2 regions of the Methylobacterium sp. PvR107 genome follow, and region 2 is predicted to be linked to the other one. Evidence: predicted binding sites of a transcription regulator. Region 2 holds the regulator's gene; the other holds the start of a gene.
The links. The regulator LexA, encoded in region 2, represses DNA repair genes until DNA is damaged. The targets are predictions, from matches to a motif close to TGTTCNNNNTGTGTTCNG.
Positions count from the first base shown of each region.

Region 1: a site for LexA is predicted at 7,522-7,539, ahead of JOE48_RS10845 (PA0069 family radical SAM protein). Genes of this name have one in related genera too.

Region 1 covers NZ_JAFIBW010000001.1:2,323,720-2,333,493, reverse strand. The annotation lists gene shc (squalene--hopene cyclase) at 1-605, shown strand, start outside; gene JOE48_RS10885 (phosphorylase) at 830-1,528, shown strand; gene JOE48_RS10880 (hypothetical protein) at 1,681-1,992, opposite strand; gene JOE48_RS10875 (EthD family reductase) at 1,989-2,300, opposite strand; gene JOE48_RS10870 (NAD(P)/FAD-dependent oxidoreductase) at 2,355-3,686, opposite strand; gene maiA (maleylacetoacetate isomerase) at 3,804-4,451, opposite strand; gene moaB (molybdenum cofactor biosynthesis protein B) at 4,593-5,150, shown strand; gene JOE48_RS10855 (amino acid permease) at 5,299-6,747, opposite strand; gene JOE48_RS10850 (hypothetical protein) at 6,880-7,398, opposite strand; gene JOE48_RS10845 (PA0069 family radical SAM protein) at 7,564-8,679, shown strand; gene JOE48_RS10840 (methyl-accepting chemotaxis protein) at 9,060-9,774, shown strand, end outside.
Region 2 covers NZ_JAFIBW010000001.1:5,738,120-5,747,893, forward strand. The annotation lists gene JOE48_RS27195 (DNA-3-methyladenine glycosylase) at 111-1,016, opposite strand; gene gltA (citrate synthase) at 1,076-2,365, opposite strand; gene gltX (glutamate--tRNA ligase) at 2,596-4,023, opposite strand; gene JOE48_RS27210 (ComEC/Rec2 family competence protein) at 4,196-6,478, shown strand; gene lexA (transcriptional repressor LexA) at 6,472-7,194, opposite strand; gene JOE48_RS27220 (hypothetical protein) at 7,430-7,900, shown strand; gene JOE48_RS27225 (hypothetical protein) at 7,919-8,134, opposite strand; gene fae (formaldehyde-activating enzyme) at 8,633-9,172, shown strand; gene JOE48_RS27235 (hypothetical protein) at 9,212-9,688, opposite strand; gene JOE48_RS27240 (error-prone DNA polymerase) at 9,733-9,774, opposite strand, start outside.

The sequences.
Region 1 (9,774 bases), 3.4 Mb from region 2:
TGCTCGATCCGCCGACCGCGGACGTGACCGCCCGCGTGGTCGGGATGCTGGCGCAGCTCGGCGAGACCCGCGAGACCTCCCGCGCCCTCGACCGCGGCGTGAACTACCTCCTCAACGACCAGGAGGAGGACGGCTCCTGGTACGGCCGCTGGGGCATGAACTTCATCTACGGCACGTGGTCGGTGCTCTGCGCCCTCAACGCCGCGGGTGTCGACCCGGCCGATCCGCGGATCCAGCGGGCGGTCTCGTGGCTGATCCGCATCCAGAATCCGGATGGCGGCTGGGGCGAGGATGCCAATTCCTACAAGATCGACCCGGCCTTCGAGGCGGGCTCGTCCACCGCGTCCCAGACCGCCTGGGCGCTGCTCGCCCTGATGGCGGCCGGCGCCGTCGACGATCCGGCCGTGACCCGGGGCATCAACTTCCTCACCCGCACGCAGGGCACGGACGGGTTCTGGAAGGAGGAGCGCTACACGGCCACGGGCTTCCCGCGGGTGTTCTACCTGCGGTATCATGGTTACCCGAAGTTCTTCCCGCTCTGGGCGATGGCGCGCTTCCGCAACCTGAAGCGCACCAACAGCCGGCGCGTCCAGTTCGGCATGTGATGCGTTGGAGCCGGCCCGAGGGGCCGGCTCCGCCCGAACCGGAATGCGGCGCGTTCGGCCGTCCGGGTGACCGACCCGCGAGCCCCGGTAACCGACACGTGGCCCCTTCAGACAGCGATCCCCCGGGACCGGGTGAATCCCGCCCCGTGCCGGATCAACCGCCTGCGGCCCCCCGGCGTTCGCGCCTGCTTGCGGACCTTGCCGGACTGGTCCACCAGCGGACCATGATCGACCCCACCGCACCCGTCCTGGCCGTCACCGGCCTCGCCCGCGAGCGCCGCATGGCGGCCGGGGAGGGGGTCGAAGCGGTGGGCGCCGGCGGCAATCCGCACCGGCTGCGCCAACTCCTCGATGCCCGCGTGCCGCCCGGCTGCCGGGCCGTGGTGAGCTTCGGGATCGCCGGCGGCCTCGACCCGTCGCTCAAGCCGGGCGACGTGGTGGTCGGCACCGGCGTCGTCGGTGAGGAGGGGCGGCGCGCCGCCGATCTCGACCTGTCGGCCCTGCTCCTCAACGCCCTGTCGGATGTCGGCCCTCGAGTGATCCCGGCGGATCTCGCCGGCGTCGATACGGCCGTCCTGTCGGTCGACGGCAAGACGGAGCTTCGTGCCGCGACCGGCGCGGCGGCCGTCGACATGGAATCGCACGTGGCTGCGGCTTTCGCCGGGCGGCACGGCCTGCCCTTCGCGGCGCTGCGGGTGATCTGCGATCCGGCCGGGCAGGCGCTGCCGGCCTTCGCCGCGCAGGCGCTCACGGCGGATGGCGAGCCCGACATCGCCGCGGTGTTCTTCGCCTTCGCCCGCGGCCGGGCGCGGCTGGGAGACCTGATGCGGCTCGCCCGCGACTCGAACGCCGCCTTCGCGGCGCTCGGCCGGTGCCGGGCGCGCCTCGGGCCGGCGCTCGGGATCCCGGCGGACCTGGGCTGAGACCAGCCCTGATTGTCGCGTTCAGCGCCGCCGTGTTTGCGAGCGGTGCGAAGCGATCCAGGGTGACGCCAAGCGCTCCGAGGTCGCGTTGCCCTGGATCACGTCGCTGCGCTCGTGACGACGGCGCGAACCCGAGACCGGGCGAACCCGGTTCAGATCGGATCCTCGGACTCGTCCGGCAGCGGATCCCCGGTCCAGGTCGTGGCGAAGGCAGCGAGTTCCCGGGCCTCCGCGAAGGCCGCAACGCTCACGGCGCGCTCGGCCGGCGCCGCCCCCGGGTAGGGGGCGAGCTGGATCGTCACCCGGGCAAGGCGGCCACCGGGGGCGTTGGCGGCGAGCCAGGCCTGCGCGTCCGGCGTGAAGCGCTCCGGCCCGTCGAGAGCCCGCGAGTCGTTTCGCAGAACGATGACGTAGGTGCCGAGGCTCGGATCGGCCGCCTGCACCGCCTTGACGATGTCGATCACGGGCTCTCCGCGAAGTCGTTGATCTGCACCTGGGCCTGCGCCGGGGTGAAGTTCGGGATGTCGGCGAAGATCTCCTCGCCATGGGCGGCCACGGCCTTCTTGAACGCCTCGGTCGACTCGAAGGTCAGAAGGGCCATGACCTGGAACGGGGCGGCGCCGCCGTCAGGCGTGCCGGCGCCCTTGACCACCTTCGCCTCGTGGAGGCCGAGCGACGACCAGCGCTCGCGCACCAGCGGCATGTGGTGGCCGAGATAATAGCCCATGTCGAAGCTCGGGCCGGTCGGGTACATGACGCTTACCAGGATCATCGAGTTCATCCTCCCTTTGAAAACGGCTCGGATCTCCCGGGCTCGTAGCTCAAGCTAGTGCAGCTTCACGCGCGGCTCGGTACGGCGGGTAAGCGCGCGCGCGAGGGTGTCGAGCACCGTCTTGGCGGTGCCGTGGAGCGCCCGCTCGTGCATCTTGTAGAGCGAGCGGTACATCATCCGGGCGAACAGACCGGCGATCAGCATGTTCTTGCCGCGCACGAAGCCCATCAGGCTGCCCACGGTCGAATACTCGCCGAGCGACACCAGCGAGCCGAAATCCTTGTACTTGAAGGGTTTCAGCGGCTTGCCGTCGATCTTGGCCTGGATCTGGCCGATGAGGTGGCTTGCCTGCTGGTGCGCCGCCTGGGCGCGCGGCGGCACTGGCGTGTCCGAGCCGGCCTCCACCAGGTAGGCGCAATCGCCCATCGCGAAGATGTCGGGGTCGCGGGTCGTCTGCAGCGTCGGGGTGACGACGAGCTGGTTGGTCCGCGTGGTCTCCAGCCCGCCGATTCCCTGCAGGAAGGGCGGGGCCTTCACGCCGGCCGCCCAGACCACCAGCTCCGACGGGATGAAGGTGCCGTCGGCGAGCTGGACGCCGTCGGCCCGCACCTCGGTCACCCGCGCCTTCACGCGGACATCCACGCCGATCTTGTTGAGGAGCTGCATCACCTCCGCCGAGAGGCGCTGCGGCACTGCCGGCAGGATCCGGTCGGCGGCCTCGACGAGGGTGATGCGGATGTCCTTGCCCGGGTCGATCCTGTCGAGGCCCGTGGAGACCACGTGGCGGAGGGTCCGGTGCAGCTCGGCTGCGAGCTCGGTCCCGGTGGCGCCGGCGCCGATCACCGTCACGTGAAGCTGGCCGGGACGGACCGGGCCGACCTGCGTGTGCGCCCGCAGGGAGGCGTTCACGAGGCGCTGGTGGAAGCGCACCGCCTGATCCTGGGTGTCGAGGGCGATGGCGTGCTCGGCGACCCCGCGCGTGCCGAAATCGTTGGTCGTGGACCCCACCGCCATCACGAGGGTGTCGTAAGGCACTGCGCGCTCCGGCGTGACCTCGCGCCCCTCGGAATCGTGGCTCGCCGCGAGCTGGATCGTGCGCGCCTCCCGGTCGAGGCCGGTCATCTGTCCGATCCGGTAGCGGAACCCGTGCATGTGCGCGTGATGCAGGTAATCGACTGCATGGTGGCCGACATCGAGGCTACCCGCCGCGACCTCGTGGAGCAGCGGCTTCCAGATATGCGTGCGGGCGCGGTCGACGAGCGTGACATGCGCGCGCTTGCCGCGACCGAGCTTGTCGCCGAGCTTCGTCACAAGCTGCAATCCGGCCGCGCCGCCGCCGACCACGACGACGCGATGCAGGCCGGATTCGTTCTCGACGGATGCCATCGACACTCTTTCTTCCCCCGAACCGGGATTAAATCGCCGGCCTGCTTACACGTCCTGCCTAACGGATTGCCACATCTGCCTGCCGCCGGCCCGCGTGACCAGTGCGCGCGCGGCGGATCACGCGCCGGGCGCGCCGGGCTGACGCAGGGGATGTGCCGCGGCGACCTCCGGCAGGGCGAGGCAGGCCTCGGCGATCCGTGCCACAATCGGGTAGGGCGCCGTGTCGATGCCGAAGATGCCGGTCCCGACCCAGAGGCTGACGAGGCAGAGATCGGCGTGGCTCACCGCGTCGCCCTGGCAGAACCGGCCGGTCCCGGGCTCGGTGCCGAGCCGCGTCTCCAGGGTCCTGAGGCCGGTCTCGAAGGCATTGCGCAGGAAGTCGAGCATCCGCTCCCGGGGCAGGCCGTAATGCTCCATCAGGAAGGTGCGCACCCGCGGCACGTAGAGCGGGTGGGTGTCGCAGGCGACGACCTGCGCCAGGGAGCGCGCCCGCGCCCGCGCCCGCGGCTCCTCGGGCAGGAGCCGCACGCCGCCCTTCGTCTCCTCCAGGTAGTCGAGGATGGCCAGGGACTGGGTGAGGGGCGGACCCTCGCCGTCGAACAGGGCCGGGACCGCCCCCTGCGGGTTGATCCTCCGGAATTCCGGCTTGTGCTGATCGCCCGCGTCGAGATCGATGAAGGTCTCCTCGTAGGCGATGCCCTTCAGCTTGAGCGCGATCCGCACCCGGAAGGCGGCGGCCGAGCGCCAGTTGCCGTACATGTGCATGGGGACAGGATCTCCGACAGGGCCGGGAGAGCACAGCCGAGTTTTCGCCCCACGGCAAGGGCCGGGACGGACGCGGTGGGCCGGGGGCGACAACCGGGCCGGGGCGGCCCATATCGGGGCCTGTCCCGGAGAGACCCCGCCATGGCCGACCAGCCCGACCCCCGCCGCTTCATCCCGCTCAACATCGCGGTGCTCACCGTCTCGGATACGCGCCGACCGGAGGACGACCGCTCCGGCGAAACGCTGACCCAGCGCCTCACGGAGGCCGGGCACCGGCTGGCCGGCCGCGCGATCGTGCCCGACGAGATCCCGGCGATCCGCCAGCAGGTGGAGGGCTGGCTGCGCGATCCGGGGATCGACGTGGTGATCAGCACCGGAGGCACCGGCTTCACCGGCCGCGACGTGACCCCGGAGGCGCTGGAGCCGCTGTTCGAGAAGCGGATGGACGGCTTCTCGGCGGTGTTCCACCGGATCTCGTACGACAAGATCGGCACCTCGACCCTGCAATCCCGGGCGACCGCCGGGGTGGCGCGGGCGACCTACGTCTTCGTCCTGCCGGGTTCGCCGGGCGCCTGTCGGGATGCCTGGGACGGGATCCTGGCCCAGCAGCTCGACTACCGCCATCGGCCCTGCAACTTCGTGGAGATCATGCCCCGGCTCGACGAGCACCTGCGGCGCGGGGCGAGTCTGACGGTGTGACACGAACCGTCTTTCCGGGGCGCCGGAGGCGAGCCCGGAATCCGGAACCGGAGGGCGTACAGATACTGGCAGGGCGCGGCCATGGATTCCCGGCTCCCCTCCGCGGCTCCGGAAAGACGGGGCTGTGCTGCGGAACCAGCCCGTTGCGCTACGCCGCGTTCCCCTCCTTGCGGCGCAGCACCGAGTGCTTCCGGCCGTAGAAGAAGTAGATGACGAGCCCGATCGCCATCCAGATGACCAGCCGCAGCCACGTGTCGAGCGGCAGGCCGACCATCAGCAGCAGGCAGAACAGGATGCCGAGGATCGGCACCACCGGCACCGCGGGCACCCGGAACGGACGCTTCATGTGGCGGTCGGTCCGCCGCAGGTAGATCACCGAGCCGCAGACCAGGATGAACGCGGCGAGCGTCCCGATGCTGACCATCTCGCCCAGGATGTTGATCGGCACCAGGGCGGCGACGAGCGCGACCGCGGCCCCGATCAGCGCCTGGCTGCGATAGGGCGTCTGGTAGGTCGGGTGGACGTGGGAGAACATCTTCGGCAGCAGGCCGTCCTGGGCCATGGTGAAGAAGATCCGGCTCTGGCCGTAGAGCAGCACGAGGATCACGGTCGTCAGGCCGGTCAGCGCCCCGAGCTTGATCAAAATGGCGAACCAGCCGATGCCGATCACGTCGACCCCCTTGGCGATCGGGTCGGGGACGTTCAGATCCTTGTAGGGCACGAGCCCGGTCAGCACGGCCGCCACCAGCACGTACAGGATGGTGCAGACGGCGAGCGAGCCCAGGATGCCGATCGGCATGTCCTTCTGCGGCCGCCGCGCCTCCTGGGCCGCGGTCGAGACCGCGTCGAAGCCGATGAAGGCGAAGAACACGACGCCCGCGCCGCGCAGGATGCCACTGTAGCCGTAATGCCCGAAGCTGCCGTCGTTGTCGGGGATCAGCGGGCTCCAATGCGCCGTGTCGACATGGCCCCAGCCCAGCGCGATGAACGCCACCACGACGGTCAGCTTCACCGCCACCATGACGTTGTTGAAGCGCGCCGATTCCTTGGTGCCGCGCATCAGCAGGATCGTGATCAGCGCCACGATCAGCACCGCCGGCAGGTTGAACAGGGCGGTGCCGCCGCCTCCGATCGGCGTGCCGGGGGCGTGGGCGAACTGCGCCGGGATCGCGATCCCGACATCCTTGAGGATGCTCGTCACGTAGCCCGACCAGCCGACCGCCACGGTGGCGGCCCCCATGGCGTATTCGAGGATCAGATCCCAGCCGATCAGCCACGCGAAGAACTCGCCCAGCGTCGCGTAGGTGTATGTGTAGCTCGACCCCGCCACCGGGATCAGCGCCGCCATCTCGGAGTAGCACAGGCCCACGAAGGCGCAGGCGATCCCGCCGAGGACGAAGGAGAGCATGATCCCCGGCCCGGCATATTGCGCGGCGGCCGTGCCGGTGAGCACGAAGATGCCGGCGCCGATGATCGCGCCGATGCCCATCGCGGTGATCGAGAGGGCGCCCAGCGTTTTCGAGAGCTGCTGTTCGCCTTCGCCACTCTCGAGGATGTCGTCGACCGATTTGCGTCCCATCAGGCCCGACGAATCCATGGCACCATCCTTTCAGGGCGGAAGCGGGTCAGCGTTCTCGTGCGGTGCGGAGACGGCAAATCCTTCACACCGTTCAGGGTGTTGTAGAGGAGGCGTGACCGACAACAACGTGGCGCTGCGCAAGATTCTTCTTCAGGCCCGGTCGATCCGCGCGATCAGCGGGCGGACCTTGAGGCGCGGCGCGAACACCGCCCCGGCGCGCAGGGATTCCCGCCGGACGACATCCCCGGCCCGGGCCTGCCGGGCGCCGGCCACGATCTCGATCCGGCCGGCGAGGCGGGCGGCCCATCCGGCTGCGGGGCGCTGGAGCCGGCCGAGCCCGGTCTCGGGCCGGGCGGTGCCGACGAAGCGGTCGAGGGTCCGGATCCAGCCCTCGGCCGGGACGTCCCCGGCCTCGAGGCACAGGATCCAGTCCCGACGCGCCGCGGCTGCGCCCGCCGCGTAGGGATTGCCGTCCCGGTGCAGGACCAGCGTCGCGCCCGTCGCCTCCGCGACGGCCGCCACGGCCTCGCTGCTGCCTCCGGTAACGATCACGGCGTCGCCGATCAGGCCTCCTGCGACACCCGAGACCAGCACGCTGAGCGTGTCGGCCAGGCGATCGATCGCATCGGGAGCGGCCGGGTCGGCCAGGAAGGTCACCGCAGAGAGCATGAGCGCGCCCTTAGACGATTCTGCGCCGCCGTAAACTATTGATCGGCCTCCGGAAGGCGCCAGCGCGACCGTGCGACGCGCCGCGCGGGGATTTGCCTGAAAATAAGGCGCCGCCTTCCAGTCTGTTCGCGTTATGTTCCACGTGAAACACGGGAGCGACTCGGCATGACACGGACAGGGAGTGGGTCGGGCAAGGGCGCTGCAATCCGGCTCGGGCACAGCACGCCGCCCGAGAGCGCCCGGCGCGGGCGCGGTGCCACCGCCAATCCCACGAGCCGTTTCGAGGCGGCGCGGCGCGAGCTGTTCTACGATTCCGACTGGGGGGCGGACGAGCCGGCTCCCTTGCGCACGCAGGTCACGCCGGAGCGTACGGCCCGCATCATCGCCCGCAACACGTCGCCCGACGTTCCGTTCGACCGGTCGATCAATCCCTATCGGGGCTGCGAGCACGGCTGCATCTACTGCTACGCGCGGCCGACCCACGCCTGGCTCGGCCTGTCGCCGGGGCTCGACTTCGAATCGCGGATCTTCACCAAGCCCGAGGCCGCCCGCCTCCTCGCCCGGGAGCTTGCGGCACCGGGCTATCGCCCCGAGACGATTGCCCTCGGGACGGCCACGGATCCCTACCAGCCGCTGGAGCGCGAGCACCGCATCACCCGCGCGGTTTTGGAGGTGCTGCGGGAGACCCGGCACCCGGTCAGCATCACCACCAAATCCGACCTCATCCTGCGAGACCTCGACATCCTGGCCGAGATGGCCGCGCAGAACCTGATCCTGGTCGCCCTGTCGCTGCCGACCCTCGACCCGGGCCTCGCTCGACGCCTCGATCCCCGCGCCCCGCGGCCGGAGAAGCGGCTGGCCGCAATGCGCGCCTTGAGCGCGGCGGGTGTGCCCGTGATGGTCAATGTCTCGCCGATCATCCCGGGGCTCACGGATCCCGAGATCGAGACGATCCTCGCCCGGGCCCGGGAGAACGGCGCGAGCCGCATCGGCCACGCGCTGCTCCGGCTGCCGGGTGAGGTCGCCGACCTCGTGGCCGACTGGTTCGCCGCGCATTACCCCGAGCGGAAGGACCGGACCTTCGGGCTGTTGACGCAGGCCCGAGGCGGCCGCGAGAACGATCCGCGCTTCGGCCATCGCTTCCGCGGCGAGGGCGCCTACGCGGCGATGATCGGCCAGCGGGTGCGGCTGGCGGGGACGCGGCTCGGCTTCGCCTTCGGCCGGATGGCGCTGGACCGCGACGCCTTCCGCAAGCCGGGGGCGCAACTGGCACTGTTCTGACGGCCGGCACGGGGCGAAGCGACACGCGGGAGAACCAGGCGTCCGGCCGGTTGCGCGGCTCAAACCAACGACCACGAGATCTGTGACAGCAGGCTCTGTGCAAGAGTAATGCAGTGCCGGATGTCCGATTGAGGATATCAATTGAATTGCGCCGCACGTCGTCGCGTCTCACGAATCGCGTCTGCGATTTTTCTGGCAACACAAGGTTGACATTCGGAGCGCTGAGGATGCAAATCCGTTAGGCATTGATTCCAGGTTTGACTTACGCATTGCTTCGGAACTGCATGTAAGGACGGGAATTTTGAGCAATGAGGACTTTGGTTGTTCATAAAATTACAAATTTGTCTATCGGCACTATTTTCGGCGCCATTCTATGCGCCATGAGCGTCCTGCTGCTGGCAGCGCGCGCCACGACCCTGTTTGGAGCGCATGAGGAGACGCTGCGGGGTCAAGGCGTCGTCGCCCTGTCGCAGGCGAGCCGCGCCCTGCTCCATTCCGTGATCGCGACGCGTACGGCGCGTGGGACGGGCCTGAAGATCCTGGCCGACGAGGACCCCGTCTCCGCATCCGGCAAGGCGGCCCTGGAGGTGGACGAAAGGGCTCGGATCGACAGCGAGGCGGCGTTCTGGGCGATCGCGCGCGACCTCGACGTGCCTTCGGTCCAGGCGACCCTGGAGCCACTTCGCCGGGCTCAGGCGGCGCTGACCGCCCAGCGGCCGCAGGTCGAGGCCGCCGCGGCCGTGCCGAAACGGGAGCGCCCGGCCGCGCTCAGACAGACCGTCGATACGGTCATTGCGGCGCTGCTCCAGGCCTACGCGGCGACCAACAAGGCCGTGGATGCCGCCATCCCCAGGGAGGATGCGGCCATCGAGCGATACCTCGAGATCAAGCGCGCCGCGTGGGCGACACGGATCGCGTTCGGGATCTCATGGGTCCGGATCGAGACCGCGGTTGCAGCCGGGGCGGGGTGGTCGCAGGCCGAGATGATCGCGGCCGCCGAGGAGCGGGCACGCCTCTTCGCCGCTTGGGCCGAGGTCGTCGATACGATCGTTGACGACTTGCCGGAGACGATTCGCGCGGCCTTCAGGAAGGCCC
Region 2 (9,774 bases):
TTCCCTCCGTCATCACGAGCGCAGCGAAGTGACCCGGGGCAATGCGACATCAGGAGGCGTCGCGCCGACTGGACGGCTTCGCGCCGCTCGCGAAGACGGTGGCGCTGCCATCAACGCCCGGATCCCTGTCCCGGCCCCTTCACGGCCGCCTCGTCCGCCGCCCAGAGGTGCTGCGCCGCGTAAGACCGGAACGGCCGCCAGGCCTCGGCCCGCTCCAAGAGCGCCGCCGGGCTCGGCCGCCCGGTGGCGGTCGCGAGCGCTCGCAGCAGGCCGACATCGCCCACCGGCAGAGCGTCGGGCAGCTTGAGCACCCGCATGGCGATGTACTGCGCCGTCCAGGGCCCGATCCCGCGGATCGCCGTGAAGCGCTGAACCGCCGACTCCAGGGATTCGGCCGGGGCGAACAGGTCCGGATCGGCCAGTGCCGCCGCGGCCAGCGCCCGGATCGCGGCGCCGCGGGCGCGCGGCATGTTGAGCACCAGGGCGACATCCGCCTCGACCAGATCCTCCGGCGCGGGAAACACATGGGTCAGCCCGTCCACCGGCCCGGCGAGGGGCGTCCCGAACGCCGCGACCAGCTTCCCAGCGAGCCCGATCGCGGCCGCCACCGAGACTTGCTGGCCGAGAATGGCCCGGCAACCGGTCTCGAACGGGTCCCACGCCCCCGGCAGACGCAATCCCGGCCGCGCGGCCACGAGCGGGGCCAGGACGGGATCCCCGGCGAGGCAGGCCGCGATGGCGCCGGGATCGGCGTCGCAATCGAAGAGGCGGCGCAGGCGCCCGACGACCGCCTCGGCATGCGCGGACGCGACGCCGTGCAGCGCCACGTGCAGGGAATCCTCGCCGGGGGCCACCGTCACGCGGCCGTGCCGCCCCGCGACGCGGATCGTGCGCGCATAGGCCGCCGCGGGATCCATCGTCTCGACGCCTGGGATCGCCCGCTTGGCCAGGAAGGCACGGATCGCTGCCCAGTCATAGGGTGACCGATAGGGCAGGCGGCATTCGATCGCCCCCACAAACGCGAAGGGCGGCCTCCCGGCCGCCCCGCCGATCGTGGTTCGGGACAGGTCCCGCCTCAGCCGCGCTGGTCCACCGCCACGTAGTCGCGCTGGGCCGGGCCCACGTAGAGTTGGCGCGGGCGGCCGATCTTCTGCGACGGGTCCTCGATCATCTCGGCCCACTGGGCGATCCAGCCGACCGTGCGGGCCACCGCGAACAGCACCGTGAACATGTCGGTCGGGAAGCCCATCGCCTTGAGGGTGATGCCCGAGTAGAAATCGATGTTCGGGTAGAGCTTCTTCTCGATGAAGTACTCGTCCTTGAGGGCGATCTGCTCCAATTCCATGGCGACCTGGAGCAGCGGGTCGTCGGTCTTGCCGAGTTCCTTCAGCACCTGGTGGGTGGTGTGCTGCATGATCCGGGCGCGCGGGTCGTAGTTCTTGTAGACCCGGTGGCCGAAGCCCATCAGGCGGAACGGGTCGTTCTTGTCCTTGGCCTTGGCGACGTACTTCCCGACATTCTCCGGGGTGCCGATCTCCATCAGCATCTTGAGCGCCGCCTCGTTGGCGCCGCCATGGGCCGGGCCCCACAGGCAGGCGATGCCGGCCGCGATGCAGGCGAAGGGGTTGGCGCCCGAGGAGCCCGCGAGCCGCACCGTCGAGGTCGAGGCATTCTGCTCGTGGTCGGCGTGCAGGATGAAGATCTTGTCGAGGGCGCGCGCGAAAACCGGGTTCACCTCGTATTCCTCGCACGGCACCGCGTAGCACATGCGCAGGAAGTTCGACGTGTAATCCAGGTCGTTCTTCGGATACACGAAGGGCTGGCCGATCGAGTACTTGTAGGCCATCGCGGCGAGCGTCGGCATCTTGGCGATCATGCGGATCGACGCGATCAGCCGCTGGCTCTCGTCCGTGATGTCGGTCGAGTCGTGGTAGAAGGCCGAGAGCGCACCCACCGAGGCCACCATCACGGCCATCGGATGCGCGTCGCGGCGGAAGCCGGTGAAGAACCGGTTCATCTGGTCGTGCACCATGGTGTGGCGCGTGACCCGGTACTCGAAATCGGCCCGCTGGGCGGCGGTCGGCAGGGCGCCGAACAGCATCAGGTAGCAGGTCTCGAGGAAGTCGCCCTTCTCGGCGAGTTGCTCGATCGGGTAGCCGCGGTACAGCAGCACGCCCTCGTCACCGTCGATATAGGTGATCTTCGATTCGCACGAAGCGGTCGAGGTGAAGCCCGGGTCGAAGGTGAAAGCACCGGTCTGGGCGTAGAGCTTGCCGATATCGATCACGTCCGGCCCGATCGTTCCGGTTTTCACCGGCAGCTCGACCGACTTGCCGTCCACGGTGATGGTGCTGGGTGCGCTCATGGATCGTGGACCCTTCTCTGGCGACGTGGCGGATGCCGGCCTCGGGCTCCCCTGAGTCGGTCCGGGGGCCTGAGCACCTCGCATTATGCTGCGGGTGCTCACAGGCATGGGTTACCCAAACGGCACTGCAGCAGCAACGGGGTCGGTGACAACCGGACCCCGACGCCAAGCAAATTCCACCAAGCGAAATCCGGGCCGGGGCGCACAGTTCCCGGCCGCGGCCGGCGGCCTCAGCCCTGCGGCACCTGATCGCCGAGGCGCGCGAGGGTTTCGTCCCGACCGAGCACCGCCATCACGTCGAACAGCGGCGGGGAGGTGGTGCGGCCGGTAAGCGCCGCGCGCAGGGGCTGGGCCACCTGCCCGAGCTTGCAGCCGGCCTGCTCAGCGTATTGGCGCACCGCGTCCTCGGTCGACGAAGCGCTCCACGCGGGCAGAGCCTCGAGGGCCGGGCGCACCCCGGCGAGCCGCGCGCGGCCCTCGTCGGGGAGGAGGGCGCGGGCCTTGTCGTCCAGCGTCAGGGGGCGCTGCGCGTACAGATAATAGGCGCTGTCGAGAAGCTCGATCAGCGTCTTGGCCCGCTCCTTCAGCCCCGGCATGGCCTGGGTGAGCTTGTCCTTGAGATCGGGCTGCAACGGCGCCGACAGGCCTCGCTCGGCGCCGACATTCGGCAGGATGGTCTCGATCGCCGCCACGAGGTCGGCATCGGCACTGGTGCGGATGTAGAGGCCGTTGAGGTTGGCGAGCTTGGCGAAATCGAACCGCGCCGCGGAGCGCCCGACCGATCCCAGGTCGAAGGCCGCGATCATCTCGTCCGTGGAGAAGACCTCCTGGTCGCCGTGGCTCCAGCCCAGCCGCACGAGGTAGTTGCGCAGGGCCGCCGGCAGATAGCCGAGATCGCGATAGGCCTCGACGCCGAGCGCGCCGTGGCGCTTCGAGAGCTTGGCCCCGTCGGCCCCGTGGATCAGCGGGATATGGGCCATCTTCGGAATGTCCCAGCCGAGCGCCGAGAAGATCTGGCTCTGGCGGGCCGCGTTGGTGAGGTGGTCGTCGCCGCGGATGATCTGCGTGACGCCCATGTCGTGGTCGTCGACCACGACGGCGAGCATGTAGGTCGGTGTCCCGTCCGAGCGCAGGAGGACGAGATCGTCGAGGTCCTTGTTGGCCCAGGTCACCCGCCCCTGCACGGCGTCCTCGACCACGGTCTCGCCCTCGATCGGCGCGCGCAGGCGGATCACCGGCTTCACCCCGGCGGGTGCCTCGGACGGGTCGCGGTCGCGCCAGCGGCCGTCGTAGCGGGGCGCGCGCCCCTCCGCACGGGCGGTCTCGCGCATCTGCGTGAGTTCCTCGGCGGTGGCGTAGCAATGATAGGCCCGGCCGGCGGCCAGCAGCTCCTCGGCGACGGCACGGTGGCGCTCGGCGCGGGCGAACTGGAAGATCACGTCCCCGTCCCAGTCGAGGCCGAGCCATGTCAGCCCGTCGAGGATCGCGTCGATCGCGCCCTTGGTGGAGCGTTCCCGGTCGGTGTCCTCGATGCGCAGCAGCATCGTGCCACCGGTGTGGCGGGCATAGAGCCAGTTGAACAACGCCGTGCGGGCCCCGCCGATATGGAGGTAGCCGGTGGGCGAGGGGGCGAAGCGCGTGACGACGGCTGAGGACATCGGTCCGGTGTGTTCGGGGGCGGGTCGCGGAGCGGAGGCGGAGAGCGGCGAGGGGCTCGACACGGCGCCCGTAGCATGAAGCACCGGCTGTAGCACGAGGCCGGCACTGCGTTAAGAATCGTCGGAGGAATCGCACGACCCCGCACAGGTCGCGCGGATCGGGACGACGGCAATGCGGCGGATCGGCGCGAGGGTGGCAGGGAGCGCGGTGGCGCTGCCGGGCCCGCGCGCCCTGGCCCCGCCGGCCATCGGCGCCTGGCTCGCCGGGGGCCTCCGCCGCGAAGCCGAGCAGCGCCGTCTGTTCCCCTGGCTGGCGGTGGCCTTCGGCACCGGGATCCTGGTCTATTTCGCGGCGGTCGACGGGACGCCGGTTCTGGCCGCACCGCTGGCCGGGGCCGCGCTCGCGGCGGCGCCGATCCCGTTTCTCGGCGCGCGACCGGCGGCGCTGGCGCTCACCCTCGCGGTGGCAGCCGGATTCCTCGGTTTCGCGGCGGCAACTTGGCGGGTCTCGCAGGTGGCCGCCCCGATCCTGAGCCGGACCACGATCGGCCCGCTCACCGGGATGATCGAGGCTCTGGACGAGCGCGAGGTCGGAGCCCGGCTGATCGTCCGGGTCGAGACCTTCGCGGGACTCGCGCCGGACCTGCGGCCCGCCGGCGTGCGGGTCTCGTTCCGCAAGGCGCCGGCCCTGCGGCCCGGAGATGTCATCGCCGCCACCGCGCGCCTGCTGCCGCCGCCCGAAGCGGCCCGCCCGGGCGGCTACGACTTCGCCCGGGACGCCTATTTCCAGGGGATCGGCGCGGTGGGTTCGCTGGTCGGCGCGGTCCGGATCGCGACGCCGCCGGTCCCACCGCCGCTGCGCCTCCGGCTCGCCGCCATGCTGGACGAGGCCCGCAACGCGCTCACCCGCCGGATCGCCCAGGCCGAGGGCGGCCAAGCGGGCGCAGTGGCGGCGGCCCTGGTGACCGGCAAGCGCGGTCTGATCGGCCCGGCGACCAACGACGCACTGCGCGCCGCCGGCATCTACCACGTCGTCTCGATCTCGGGGCTGCACATGGTGCTGGCCGCCGGCGTCGTGTTCTGGCTGGTGCGGGCGGCCCTGGCGCTGATCCCCCATTGCGCCCTGGTCTGGCCGATCAAGAAGATCGCGGCCGGATTCGCGATGCTCGGGGTCACCGCCTATTGCGCCTTCTCGGGCTGGGACATCGCGGCCGAGCGCTCGCTGATCATGACCCTGATCATGCTGGGCGCGATCCTGGTGGACCGGCCGGCGCTGTCGATGCGCAACCTCGCGCTCGCCGCGCTGATCGCCCTGGCCCGCGAGCCCGAGGGGCTGCTTGGCCCGAGCTTCCAGATGTCGTTCGGGGCGGTGGCCGGGCTGATCGCCTGCGCGCGGCTGATCGACGGGCGCCTGTTCGTGCGCCCCGGGGCGGGACGGATCGGGCGGATCGTCGGCACCGGCCTGTCGGCGGTCACCGGCACCCTGGCCACGACCCTGGTGGCGCAGATCGCCACCGCGCCCTTCGCCACCTACCATTTCCAGACGATCCAGCCGTTCGGGCTGATCGGCAACGCCCTGACGCTGCCCCTGGTCTCCCTGGTGGTGATGCCCTCCGCGGTGATCGGGATCCTCGCCTACCCGTTCGCCCTGGACCGGCCGGTCTGGTGGCTCATGGGCCAGGCGGTCGGCGGGATGCTGGCGATCTCCGAATGGATCGCCGGGTTCGAGCGGGCGACCCTGGTGCTGCCGGCGTTCGGAACCGGGGCGCTGGGACTGCTGACGGCCGGGCTGCTGCTGGCGACGCTCCCGGTCTCGCGCCTGCGCTGGCTCGCCCTGCCGCCGCTCCTGGTCGGCCTCGGCCTCGCGGCCCTGCCGGAGCGCTACGATCTCTACGTCGACCGGCAGGGCGCAGGCGCCGCGGTGCGGGGTCCCGACGGGCGCCTCGCGGCGCTGGGGAATCCCTCCGGCTTCGTCCTGGAACAGTGGCTGAAGGCCGATGGCGATGGCCGCACGCCGGTACAGCGGAGCCGCCCGTCCGCGGGCGGGCGCTGCGACCGGCTCGGCTGCACCGCGATCCTGCCGGACGGCCGGGCCGTCGCCCTGGTCCGCGACCGGCGCGCCTTCCCGGAGGATTGCGCCCGGGCCGCCGTGCTGATCACCGGCCTCGCGGCGCCCCCGACCTGTACGGGCCCACTGGTCATCGACCGCCGCTTCCTCGCCAGCCACGGGGCCGTCGCCCTGCGCGCCGGACCAGGCGGCTTCGCGATACAGGGCGCCCGGACCGATGACCGAACGGTGCCGTGGCGCCCGCATGCATTGCCCGGCCTACCCGTCGCCGCGCGGACCGGGACGGATCCCCCTGCCGAAGCCTCCCGCGGGATGGCCGCGACGGAGGACGATCCGCCGGGTGCCAACCCCGCCCCGGGCGACGCGCCGGCCGCCCCGCTTCAGTAGCGGCGGACGAGACTGACGAGCCGGCCCTGGATCTGGACCCGATCCGGGCCCAGGACGCGGGTCTCGTAGGCCGGGTTGGCGGCTTCCAGGGCGATCGAGGAACCGCGGCGGCGCAGGCGCTTGAGCGTCGCCTCCTCGTCGTCGATCAGGGCCACGATGATGTCGCCCGTATTGGCGGTGTCCTGCTTCCGGATCACCACGAGGTCGCCATCGAGGATGCCGGCCTCCACCATCGAGTCGCCGCGCACTTCCAGGGCGTAGTGCTCGCCGCCGGCTAGGAAGTCAGGCGAGAGGGTGATGGCATGGCTCTGGTTCTGGATCGCCGAGACCGGGGTACCGGCCGCGATCCGGCCCATGACGGGGATCGACACGGCGCGGCCGGCCTCGTCGATCATCCGGGCGGCGGCAGGCTGAGCCGGCTGCTTGGACTTGCCGCCCTCGACCACACTCGGCGTGAAGCGGCGCGGCTCCGCGGGAGCCGCCGCAGCCGGGGACGCCAGGCTCTCGGGAATGCGGATCACCTCGATGGCCCGCGCCCGGTTCGGGAGACGCCGCAGGAAGCCGCGCTCCTCGAGGGCCGTGATCAGACGGTGGATGCCCGATTTCGACTTGAGGTCGAGTGCATCCTTCATCTCGTCGAAGGAGGGGGGAACGCCGCATTCCTGCATGCGATTCTGGATGAATCGCAGGAGGTCCAGCTGCTTGCGCGTGAGCATCGACGGGGGCCTCGCGGCTTGGCGGACCGCCTCGGGACGGTCTCTGAAACAAATCACGAACAGGTTAAACGTTCCGCAAGTGTTCCGCAAGCGTCATACGGCCACGCTTCCGAGGACGCCATGGTCCGAGGCAGAAACGAATTGACGGCGCAAGCGGAGCCGTTTCAATGCACCACGTCCCGCCGGGCAGGGCGGCGGAGCCGGGGCGGGCTGAGATCGGGCTGGGATGACGAGGATGCGACGACCCGCGGCTCTGCTGCCCCGAAGCCTGGCTTCCGTGGGCCTGGTCTCCCTCGGCCTGGCGCTCGCGGGCTGCACCACAGGGTTCTCGTACATCTCGCGCAACTACGTCGCGCTCACCCCGCAGGTGGTTACGATCGGCTGCAAGGAGCCCTACGAGGTCTACGACAACCGGCAGATGCGCCGGATGCTCATCGTCTCCAATGCCCTGCGTGAATATGCCGGCTGCAACCTGAGCGAGGTCCGGATCGATCCCGAGCCGGAATCGACCCGGGTGAAGCGCTTCCGCACCGCCGCCCGCGCCTATCTCGACGAGACCGTGCGAGAGGATTGCCGCATCGTCGGCGAAACCGTGTTCGATCCGCTGAAGACCGAGTTCGCCTACGCGTGCGACGCGCCGATCGAGAAGCGGGGCACGGTGGTGCCGCGCCTTCCGGGCCGCAATCCGGGCCTCGGCCCGCGCTGATCCGTCGGCGGCGGCCCCTCAACGGCCCGGCTTCGGGAAGGTCCGTTCCGCCGCATCTCCGGCGGCGGCCAGCAGCGCGCGGGCGAAGGCCCGGGCCTCCGCCCGGTCGAGCACGATCGCGGCGGTGACCGGACCTCCGCCCAGGTCCGACAGGGCGAGTTCCAGACGCACCCCGTCGGGCACGGCGCTCGCCTGAAGGCTCCAGCCGGAGCCTCGATCCGTACTCTCGGCCATCTCACATTCCTCCCGCCTGCCCCGTGGAAGCCCGAAGACGCCCGCCGGAACCGGCCCCGTGCCCGGGCCTGTTCCCGAGCCGTGCCAAGCACTTCCCTGCCTCGCCTGAACGCGTTCCTCAAGGCCGCAGGCCCCGGACTCGTCGTGATGCGCGCCGACACGGATGTCGGCAGGCTGATCACGGCGGCCCGGAGGGGCGCCCGCTGGGGCTACGCGCTGCTGATTGTGCGGCATCGCCGGTATCGGCGGCCTGTTCGGCGCGCCGTGTCTCGTAAGCTGCGGGCTGCCGGACATCGTGCTGCTCGGCCGGGTCTTCACCGGGAGCTACCGGCGGGACGGCGGATCGAGGGCCCGACAAGGGGGTGGTTTACGCCGTCTCGGGGCTGACCATCGCCTTCGTGCCGGTCGGCGTGTTCGACGGGGCGGCCCGCTCTGAATCGATTGACGCGGGCTGCGCGATGATGTCTCCCGCGGGCTCCGATCAGGTGGAGTTCGAACATGCAAGAGATCTGGTTCCGCGCGGGCGAGGCCACGGTGCTGGCGGCCGAGGGCCAGTACACCGACGCCATGCCGGAGGTGCTGATCGGCTCGGTGCGCGGGCCGGTGGGCCAGGCCTTCGCGTCGATGATGGGGCAGGTCCAGGGCCACACCCGGATGTTCGTGGTGCGCGACCTCAACCAGCTGGTGCGTCCGGCCACGATGATGACCACCAAGGCCACGATCCACACGGCCGAGTATGTCGAACTCCTCGGCGGCGTGGTCCAGGCCGCCACCGGCGACGCAATCGTCGACTGCATCATCGAGGGCATCCTGCCCAAGGACGGGCTCGACGAGCTCTGCATGATCATCATGATCTGGCTCGACCCGCGCTGCGCCGAGGACGACAACCTCGACCAGAAGGATCTTTACCGGACGAACTACGAGGCGACGAAGCTCGCCATCGCCCGCGCCCTCAAGGGCGAGCCGACGGTCGACGAGCTGATCGCCAACCGCAAGACCGTGAAGCACTACGCGCTCGACGGCGTGGTCGAGTACTGAGCGGGCGCTCGGCGGGCATCCTGCGGGCTCAGGTCCGCCTCATCCCGGCGGGATGCGCCCCACCGAGCAAAGGGTCCGCATCGTGCTGCTGCCCGGGTCGGTGTAGCAGGAGGCCGACCAGCCGTTCTGCTGGATGAACGACTTGCGCCGCTCCGCGAGCGAGGTCCGGTAGGCGTTGGTGATGATCGGCTCGACGGTGGCGGCCGACTCGCCGATCAGGATCTCGGACGCCACCGACAGGTCGCGGAAGAAGGTCGCCGAGGGGGCGGGCTCGGCGGAGGTCGCCTGAACGATCGGCTCGGCCCGGCAGGTCACGTCGAACTTGATCGGGCCGGCCATGCGGATGTCGATGCTCGGGCCGGCCCGCTTGCCGACCTTGCCGCCGATGGCACCGGCGATCTGGCGGGTGAGGTCGTCGCAGCTGTCGGCCCGGGCAGTTCCCGCCAGGAGCGGCAGGATCAGCGGCAGGGACGCGCAGGCGGCGAGGAGAAGGCGCGGAACGGCGAAGCTCGACATGGGGGCACTCTACGCGCGGCGCGGGGCCTGTCGAGGGGCGGGGCTCAGTGGAAATCCCGGCTGCGATACACGCGCCGGTCCGGGGG